Regions from separate parts of the Priestia sp. YIM B13552 genome, predicted to be linked through region 1. Evidence: riboswitches for the same ligand, from Rfam matches in the RefSeq annotation. Region 1 holds a riboswitch; each other region holds the start of a gene.
The links. A riboswitch is a leader RNA that binds a small molecule or an ion and turns the genes downstream of it on or off. The one in region 1 is predicted to bind cobalamin.
Positions count from the first base shown of each region.

Region 2: another riboswitch for cobalamin. It lies ahead of ACFX40_RS16350 (ABC transporter substrate-binding protein); the one in region 1 lies ahead of metE (5-methyltetrahydropteroyltriglutamate--homocysteine S-methyltransferase).
Region 3: another riboswitch for cobalamin. It lies ahead of ACFX40_RS23035 (HoxN/HupN/NixA family nickel/cobalt transporter); the one in region 1 lies ahead of metE (5-methyltetrahydropteroyltriglutamate--homocysteine S-methyltransferase).
Region 4: another riboswitch for cobalamin. It lies ahead of ACFX40_RS13105 ((2Fe-2S) ferredoxin domain-containing protein); the one in region 1 lies ahead of metE (5-methyltetrahydropteroyltriglutamate--homocysteine S-methyltransferase).

Region 1 is NZ_JBHZOU010000005.1:340,521-342,720, reverse strand. It holds gene ACFX40_RS21110 (hypothetical protein) at 1-83, shown strand, start outside; gene ACFX40_RS21105 (hypothetical protein) at 354-605, shown strand; SAM riboswitch class I at 686-796, shown strand; cobalamin riboswitch at 876-1,064, shown strand; gene metE (5-methyltetrahydropteroyltriglutamate--homocysteine S-methyltransferase) at 1,214-2,200, shown strand, end outside.
Region 2 is NZ_JBHZOU010000003.1:829,601-831,800, forward strand. It holds gene ACFX40_RS16345 (adenosylcobinamide amidohydrolase) at 1-59, opposite strand, end outside; gene ACFX40_RS16350 (ABC transporter substrate-binding protein) at 148-1,107, opposite strand; cobalamin riboswitch at 1,366-1,498, opposite strand; gene ACFX40_RS16355 (thioredoxin family protein) at 1,589-1,903, opposite strand; gene ACFX40_RS16360 (YpjP family protein) at 2,092-2,200, opposite strand, start outside.
Region 3 is NZ_JBHZOU010000007.1:64,682-66,881, reverse strand. It holds gene ACFX40_RS23035 (HoxN/HupN/NixA family nickel/cobalt transporter) at 230-1,027, opposite strand; cobalamin riboswitch at 1,161-1,343, opposite strand; gene ACFX40_RS23030 (organic hydroperoxide resistance protein) at 1,449-1,868, opposite strand; gene ACFX40_RS23025 (undecaprenyl-diphosphatase) at 2,021-2,200, opposite strand, start outside.
Region 4 is NZ_JBHZOU010000003.1:193,297-195,496, forward strand. It holds gene ACFX40_RS13100 (hypothetical protein) at 1-89, shown strand, start outside; cobalamin riboswitch at 237-415, shown strand; cobalamin riboswitch at 534-713, shown strand; gene ACFX40_RS13105 ((2Fe-2S) ferredoxin domain-containing protein) at 816-1,196, shown strand; gene cobJ (precorrin-3B C(17)-methyltransferase) at 1,210-2,200, shown strand, end outside.

The sequences.
Region 1 (2,200 bases):
CCGCCCGCGGAAAGCGAAGTCTTGTACGGAAATCAACTGCGGTGTCACAAGCGATTCAGCTCATGTATCCCATTTGCCTTTAGATTGAATTCATTTTGTTATGTCTCAACCTCTTTTGGAAAAATGTGCATAACTCTTAACGAAACCTTGTAGCAGAAGGCTCAGTCAAACGTTATAATAGATAATGAATGATGATATATTCTCTATATTTGTCATATATTTGTATTACATATGTAATTAAAGAAAAACATTCACTTGATATACTGTTTAATGACTTAACTTTATCTTGGAATTTACAGTGAAATGCCTGCTTATAGAGGCTTAGAACATACACAGCAAATGGAGGAGCAATCATGGCAAACGAAAAGATGCAAGAAGGGCTTGATCGTTTTATCAAGGAAGATTTAAATGACCTTTTAGGTAGACTGTTCCCCTTAATGGACCGGGAGTGTGCCGAAGAAAAAAGAAAGCTTATCGAAACAGCGGTAGAGTACATTTATTCGTCAGGATATCACCAGGGAGCAAAAGATTTAATCGAAACGCATCGAAAAGATGATTACAAATTGTTAAGGCAAAAGTTAGCGTCAGCGCCTCCTAAAAACTAATTTTTTTGAAATTTCTTTTGACAACATAAATGTAAGGTGTTAAGATGACTCTACATTCAAAATATTATAAACAATTAAAACTCTTATTGAGAGAGGCGGAGGGACTGGCCCTGTGAAGCCCGGCAACCATTTAACATTCTTGTTGAAAAGGTGCTACATCCTGCAAAGCGTACAGCTTTGAAAAATAAGAGAGGATTTCATAGATACTATGCCTCTCTATTCGTGATAGAGAGGCTTTTTATTTTATGTGAATATGTTTTGAATGAACAATTTTATAAAAATGCATCAGGTGCTGTGTAACGAATGTACGCAGCTTAAAAGGGAAGACCGGTGAAAAGCCGGCGCGGTCCCGCCACTGTAATGGGGAGCAACTTATTAACCACTGTTTCATGTTGAAATGGGAAGGGATAGGAAGCGATGAACCTAAGTCAGGAGACCTGCCTGTTGTATGCACTTAAGCTCTACGGGATATAGAGAGGAGTGAGGAATACGTGTTGAGAAAAACAGGCTATCTCAACTTTAGTTAAGTATGCGTATCATCTCTCTTTTCATTTCGAAAAGAGAGATTTTTTAGTTTACCGATAAAAAATATACAGGGAGTGGAAAAAATGAGCAGTGTAAAAAGTTCAAACTTAGGTTATCCAAGAATTGGTGAAAAACGAGAATGGAAAAAAGCGCTTGAGCAGTTTTGGGCAGGAAAGCTAGAGAAAGATATCTTTCTTCAGGAGATTGAAGCTCTTCGTCTAGGGCATCTGAAAAAACAGCGTGACGCAGGAATTGAATTAATTCCAGTCGGCGATTTCAGTTTATACGATCACGTGCTAGATACAGCGACTATGTTTGGTCTAGTGCCAAAGCGCTTTGATTATGACGGAGGACCGGTATCGCTTGAAACGTATTTTGACATCGCCCGAGGAACAAAAGGTGCGGTAGCCTCTACGATGACAAAATGGTTTAACACAAATTATCACTACATCGTACCAGAGCTTGAGGAATGTACGCCGTCTCTTATAGAAAATCGCCCGCTTCAGTTTTACAAAGAAGCAAAACAGAAGCTGAATATTGAAGGCAAGCCCGTGATTTTAGGTCCAGTAACATTTGTGAAGCTGTCAAAAGGATATAAAAAAAATGAGTTTAAAGAAGTAGTTGAACAATTTGTTCCTCTGTATGCGACTATTTTAGCTGAGCTTCAGGCAGAAGGAGTAGAGTGGGTACAGATAGATGAGCCGATTTTATCTACAACGCTATCAAAAGAAGACCTGGCACTTTACACAGAAGTCTATCAAACTTTGAAGGAAGCGGCACCGAATGTAAAAATCATTTTGCAAACGTATTTTGACAGCGTTGATCACTACAAAGAAGTTGTGTCTCTTCCTGTTGAAGGAATCGGTTTAGACTTTGTGCATGACCGAGGCGAAAATCTCACGGCTCTTAATAAATATGGTTTTCCGAGTGATAAAGTGCTGGCAGCAGGAGTGATTGACGGACGAAACATTTGGCGTGAAAATTTGGACGAACAGCTTTTAACGATCAGTGAAATTGAAGAAGCCGTATCAAAAGACCGTTTGATTCTGCAGCCTTCATCAAGTTTATTA
Region 2 (2,200 bases), on a different contig from region 1:
GTAATGCCTGTTCCTAAAACCCCTGAGCTGTATGTTTTATAAGAAGTCTCGGTTTTCATGATTAAAAGCTCAGGCCGTTCTTCAATTTTAAGATGTGAAAAGGGACCAATCCCCTTTTCAATTCGAACTGGAATATGGTCCCTCTTCTTATTTATTGTACACCTCAGGGTATACTGCTTTTGCTAAGTCCTCTAAGCCATCTACAATACGAGGTCCTAAGCGATTGATTTTGTTTTGATCAACCTTCTCGATGTTACCCTCTTTTACAGCAGTCATGCTGCTCCAAGCGGGACGCTTCATAATCTCATTTTTGTCTGCATCATACGTTGCGATAATAACGTCAGGGTTTAACTTAACAACTTGCTCTTCAGAAAACTTAACCCAACCCTTTTCACTAGCTGCTACGTTATCCGCACCGATCATAGTAAGCATTTCGTTCATGAACGTACCTTTTCCTGTTGTATAAATCTCAGGAGCTCCTGATACCTCTATCCATACTTTTTTACGATCTTCTTTTGAAATCGTTTTTGCTTTTTTCTCAATTGAAGCTACTTTTTCTTTCATGTCTTTAATTGTTTGATTAGCTTCTTTTGTTTTACCTGTTAATTTACCGATTTGCGTAATAGAATCATAAACCGTATCAAACGTTGTTGAATCTTTTACAACAAATACCGGAATACCCGCACTTTCAATTTGTTTAAATACTTCATCCGAAACGCCCATACTTGAAGCGTGTGCCAGCACTAAATCAGGATTTAAAGCAATAACTTTTTCCGCATTAACGTTCATATCTCCTACCTGCGCTTTTTTCTTTACGCTTTTAGGATAATCATCGTTGCTTGTAACACCGACTAATTTTTTTTCAAGGCCAAGGGCATATACAATCTCCGTATTACTTGGCATTAAGGAAACAATTTTCTTAGGCTGTTTTTTCAACGTGATTTCTTTATCACGCGCGTCTTTTACCTTCACTGGAAATGCAGCTTGTGACGTTTGTTTCGTATCTTGCTTCGTTTTTTTATCACTGTTGCTTTGGTTGCCTGCACCGCATGCAGCAAGTACGATGACTAACAGTGCAATAATGGAATACGAAAGCCATTTTTTCATCTAAATACTCCCCCTATATATTGTTCATTGTGAATACGAAACCTCCACGTTAAAGAAAAAGCAAATGATCATGCAAAAAGCAGCGCTATCCCGTTTTTCCGCTTTGACTATGTATACTGCTCGCAGGCAGCTTCAAAATAAAAAAGCTTTACTTTCAATTGAAAGCAAAGCAGGTAACGTCAAGATAAGCAGGAAAAGAATCCGTTCACTATACTTGATATGTATGTTCATTACCCTGCTTCACCCTTCCTCGAAGGTTTCACAGCTAACAATAAGGCAGGTCTCCTGACTTACGCACAGAGCGCTTACAGTGGCGGGACCGCGCTGGTTTTTCACCAGACTTCCCTTTTCACTCAATCTTTAAATTGAGACCTTATTGCTTTACGATTATTCACTTGTCCTAGTATACCCCACTCATGGAAAAATGGAAATAGCCATTCTCACAAAAAAAGCTGCGAGAATGCTCTCGCAGCTTAAGGAATTAAAGAGTTGCTAAAAATTCACGGACCGCTTCAGGCGTTTTAGCATTTGCACTGTGCAAGTGTGCAATTTTTTCACCGTTTTTATATACAAGAAGAGAAGGAATACCCATTACATTGTTTTCAGCAGAAAGTTCTTCAAACTCATCCTTATCAATTTTAAACCATGCTTTATCTGTATTTTCGTCAACGATTTCATCAATGAACATATCCAAACGTTTGCAATCAGGACACCACGTTGTCGTAAAAATCCCAACGCTTAGTGTTTCGTTCTTAATTTGTTCGCGAAATTGTTTTTCTTCCGTAAATTGTTTCATTATGTTACCTCCAACATCTATTCGTTCCTTCTCCCTATTCTATGGTAAGAAGTCTGACTTCATTATAAACGATTTTTTTATCATTGTGCTAATGTTTCAGCTTATTTAGACCATAACGGTTTTAGACGTAAAAAAATGCTAGCTTAAAAAAGCTAACATTTCGAAATCGCAGAATGTTGTGTCTATTATCAGCTAAACCATTTAGGCGGCATGTTTCGGTTCCAATAAATTTTCCCTAAATCATAATGCTTCTGAAAATTATCTGCAGCCGCATGATAGTGAAAATTAAACCAGTAT
Region 3 (2,200 bases), on a different contig from region 1:
CCCCTGCTGCTTGCATTAAATGCTTTTATTTATCGTACGTATAACTATGTTCTACGTTTCACATAACGACCTTAAATTATCCTTAATTATAATGGTTTTCAGACAATTTTCCATCCTTTAAATACAGATAATACTTTAACTTATTCATAACCGACCGAAAATAGCCATAAACTTCAACAAATTCATACAAAAAAGCTTCAATCTTCAACAGATTAAAGGTTTCGTTTGACTAATTGACATTTATTTTAATATTTTTCCCTTTTGACTTCACACTCACAAAAACAAACATAGACACTAAGAAAATAAACAGAATAACGCCAACCATTTCAAAGTTTACTTCGGCCCATGGGTTAAAGAAAGTGAATGCTAAATAGAACGACACACCATACGCGAGGACAACAATAACCCAGCCCATCAAGCGGGAAGCAGATTGTCCAAATTTACTCGATTCATTTACCATTTTGTGTACAATCATCGAATCGATTGTATCTGTAAGCATCATGCCAAACATAAACACTAGTCCCAACAAAAGCGGCGTATACTTGCCTGCGTTCCCTACAGCTAGAGACCACACGGCCGTTTGACTGACCGTTTCGGCTGCTAAAGCGAACAATGCCCCTACAAGAATAATTAAAAAAGGATTCGTTGTTCCTTTTGCGATTTTCGGAATAAACTTCCCTTTTAATCCGCTCAGCTGAAACTCTTCTTCTTTATTTTTAGTTCGAAGCAAATGATATGTGTTTAATGTTCCAATCAGAAAGAGAGAGATAATGGATACCCAAGATGCAAAATGATCGAAATATGATGGAAACGTAAAATTCTTCATCACCACGCCCAGCACCCCGGCCGTGACGGCCACCATTCCTCCATGACCTAGTGAAAACAGCGTTCCGACCCAAGGGGCAAAACGGCTGCCCATTCTCCAATTATATCGGGTCTGGCCGTCAATAAAAGCTAAGTGATCTGCATCCAATCCGTGCCTGATTCCTAATAAAAAGACAAGTAAAAAAACTGATAAACCTTCCATTTCCTACACTCCTTTTTTTAAAATAAAACGTAAAAAAGCCTCAATTCTATAGAAATTGAGGACGTGTCGGCATATGAAAATAAACAGCAATTGCTCACTGCGTACCTTGATACACCGCCTCTTTCCTAGAAGAGTCAAGTGTACAGAATAGGTAGGTCTCCTGGCTTGAGATCATCATTTTCTACCGCCTTCCCCGTTTTGAGTGACGATAAGATAGAAAACTCCCTGCTTACAGTGGCTGGACCGCTCGAGATTTGCACTCGATTCCCTGTTACCTCTTACGCTATGTAAGAGCACCTAAACTGTGCGAATGATTCATTTTCTTCCTCATTATACTAGTACCGCTTACAAATGAATAGAGAAAATTCAAATAAAAAAGCCCTGCTAAGCTTTACATGCTTAGCAGGGCTTTTTAAAGCAATTAAACTACTTCTACCGTTACGTCTACGTTGCCGCTGATTGCTTTTGAATACGGGCAGTATGAGTGAGCTAGGTCTACGTATTTTTTCGCTGTTTCTAAATCTAAGCCTTCAATATGAGCTTCAAGCGCTACTCCAATTTTCACTCCTTGATCAGCTTTATCAGGAAGCAGCTGAACAGTAGCTTTTACTTCACTGCTTTTGATTTCTACGTTATGTTTTTTCAACATAAATTCTAACGCGCTGTTGAAACAAGCACTGTATCCAGCTGCAAACAGCTGCTCTGGGTTTGTTGCTGTTGTTGCTTCTCCACCAAGCGCTGGAGGTGTTGCAACGTCTAAGTTAAAGATGTTATCTAAAGAGTGAACTTCTCCTGTTCTTCCACCTGTGTTAACGACTGTTGTTTCATATAAAGCTTTCATGTATAAACCTCTCCTCTTTTTCATTAATTTTATTAAAAGTTTTTTGTTTATCGTTTCTGTTATTTAATTGTACACAATTTAATTTTAAAAAACAAGTATTAAATACATTAAAAATTCCCCAATAAAAAAAGCCGCGTATTTGCGACTTTTTCTTAATAATATTGAGACTGTTCGTCATAAGCTGATTTTCGAAAAATAGACAAGTTGGTAATAGCTCTCATCAGTTTCGTATTAAAAATAACATAATGAATAAACAGCGCCAGCACGCAGCCTAAAACGGCTCCTGTTAACACATCGAATGGATAATGAACGCCAACCCATACGCGTGAAAA
Region 4 (2,200 bases), on a different contig from region 1:
GAGAAGCTTTTGCCAAAACAAATGGCTGTAAAGTTCTTTCAGAAGTCGTGTATTATAATGATCCTCATTTAACATTGGTAGCTATATAAGTAGAAAAACAAGAGCTGATTTTTTGCTCTTGTTTTTTTATGGCTCTTTATATCCTATAAAAAGAATAGAGTTGAAATAAAAAAAAATGTACGCTATGATATGGTAGTTACTTCTATTATTCTGATAGTTTAAAAGGTTCATATATATCAAACAGCAACAGTAAAGATGCCAAGAAGGCTTAATAGGGAAACTGGTGAAAGACCAGTACTGCCCCCGCAACTGTAAGTGTGGACGAACGAGTATAACCACTGTGGAAAAATCACGGGAAGGTTCTCAAGTAGAATGATACACAAGTCAGGAGACCTGTCTTTATTGTGAAGTTTCTATTTCTCCGGGGAGCGGGAAGGGAAACGTTGGCTTAAAGTGGCATTCGTGTACACTCTTATTCTGACGTTTTACCCGCTCGCATATTAGCGAAGCGGGTTTTTCTCGTATCGCAAAACTACATATCGTGCAAAAAAGGTGCGCAATGTCCACATTGCGTTAAATGGGAAGTCTGGTGTGAAGCCAGCGCGGTACCCGCCACTGTGAAGATGAGCTGATTGCATATGCCACTGTATTCGGGAAGGCGCAATCAAGTGATGAATCGAAGTCAGGAAACCAGCCTTTTTCTAATGCGAAGCTTACCCTACGGGATATAGGTGGAAGTGCAAAAACTTAGTTTGAATTTTTCTGCGCCTCTATCATTGATAGAGGCGCTTTTTTTAGTAAAGGAGCGAATGAGTGTGACGACGTGGAACTTAAATGGAACAAAACATCACGTATTGATTTGTAATGGAAGCAGCTGTATGAGAAAAGGTGGAGAAGAAGCCACGCAAGCTATTCGAAATAAAGTGACAGAACTGGATTTGGATGAAACGGTTCATACAACGCGTACACGTTGTAACGGACGATGCAAAGATGCTCCTGTAGCTATCGTCTATCCTTCAGGAGATTGGTACAAGCAGGTCACTGAAACCGTGGCTCATCGGATTGTCGAAGAACATTTAGCAGGAGGCTGCAGTATAAAGGAATCGCTTATTTATGAATATGATCAAAATGGTTTCGTTTCTCCGGAAAACAGTGACTCCATAGAAGGAATTGACAAAGTAAAAAGTAACGCATAAAGGAGGAGCTAGCATGAAAGGTAAACTTTTAGTTATTGGATTTGGGCCGGGAAGCTTTGAACATATTACACAGCGAGCAAGAGAAGCCATTCAAGAAAGTGATATGATCATCGGTTACAAAACCTATGTGGAATTAATTCAAGGACTGTTAACGAATCAGCAAATTATTAGTACGGGAATGACCGAAGAAGTAAGCCGTGCACAGGAAGCTGTAAAGCAAGCTGAAGCAGGAAAAACCGTAGCTGTCATTTCGAGCGGAGATGCGGGAGTATACGGAATGGCAGGCCTTGTGTATGAAGTGTTGATTGAAAAAGGCTGGAAAAAAGAAACGGGCGTAGAGCTGGAAGTAATTCCTGGCATTTCGGCTATCAATTCATGCGCATCTCTCCTTGGAGCGCCCGTGATGCACGATGCTTGTACAATTAGTTTAAGTGACCACCTTACGCCTTGGGAGCTAATCGAAAAAAGAATTGAAGCAGCTGCACAAGCAGATTTTGTAGTGGCTTTTTACAACCCAAAGAGCGGAAGACGAACAAGACAAATTGTTGAAGCGCAAAGAATTCTATTAAAGTATCGTTCCCCTGATACGCCTGTTGGTCTTGTGAAAAGCGCTTATCGTGACCGTGAAGAAGTCGTAATGACCAACTTAAAAGACATGTTAAATCATGAAATTGGCATGCTGACTACCGTTGTTGTCGGAAATTCATCTACGTTCTTTTACGACGATTTAATGATTACACCGCGCGGATATCAGCGAAAATATACCCTCAACCAAACGGAGCAGCCGCTAAGACCGCATCAGCGACTTCGAAAAGAAGCAGAACCATGGGCTCTCGATCAAGAAGAGACTGTAAAGCAAACAGCTTCGACTATTGAAGCAGTTCAGACCAAAACAGAAGAAACAGCAACTTCACGAGCTCTTGCAGAAGAAGCGCTTCAAGCAATTTTAGGTGAACCTACTTCTGCGGTCGTACGTCAGCCAGTACAGTCTATTTTCGAAGTGG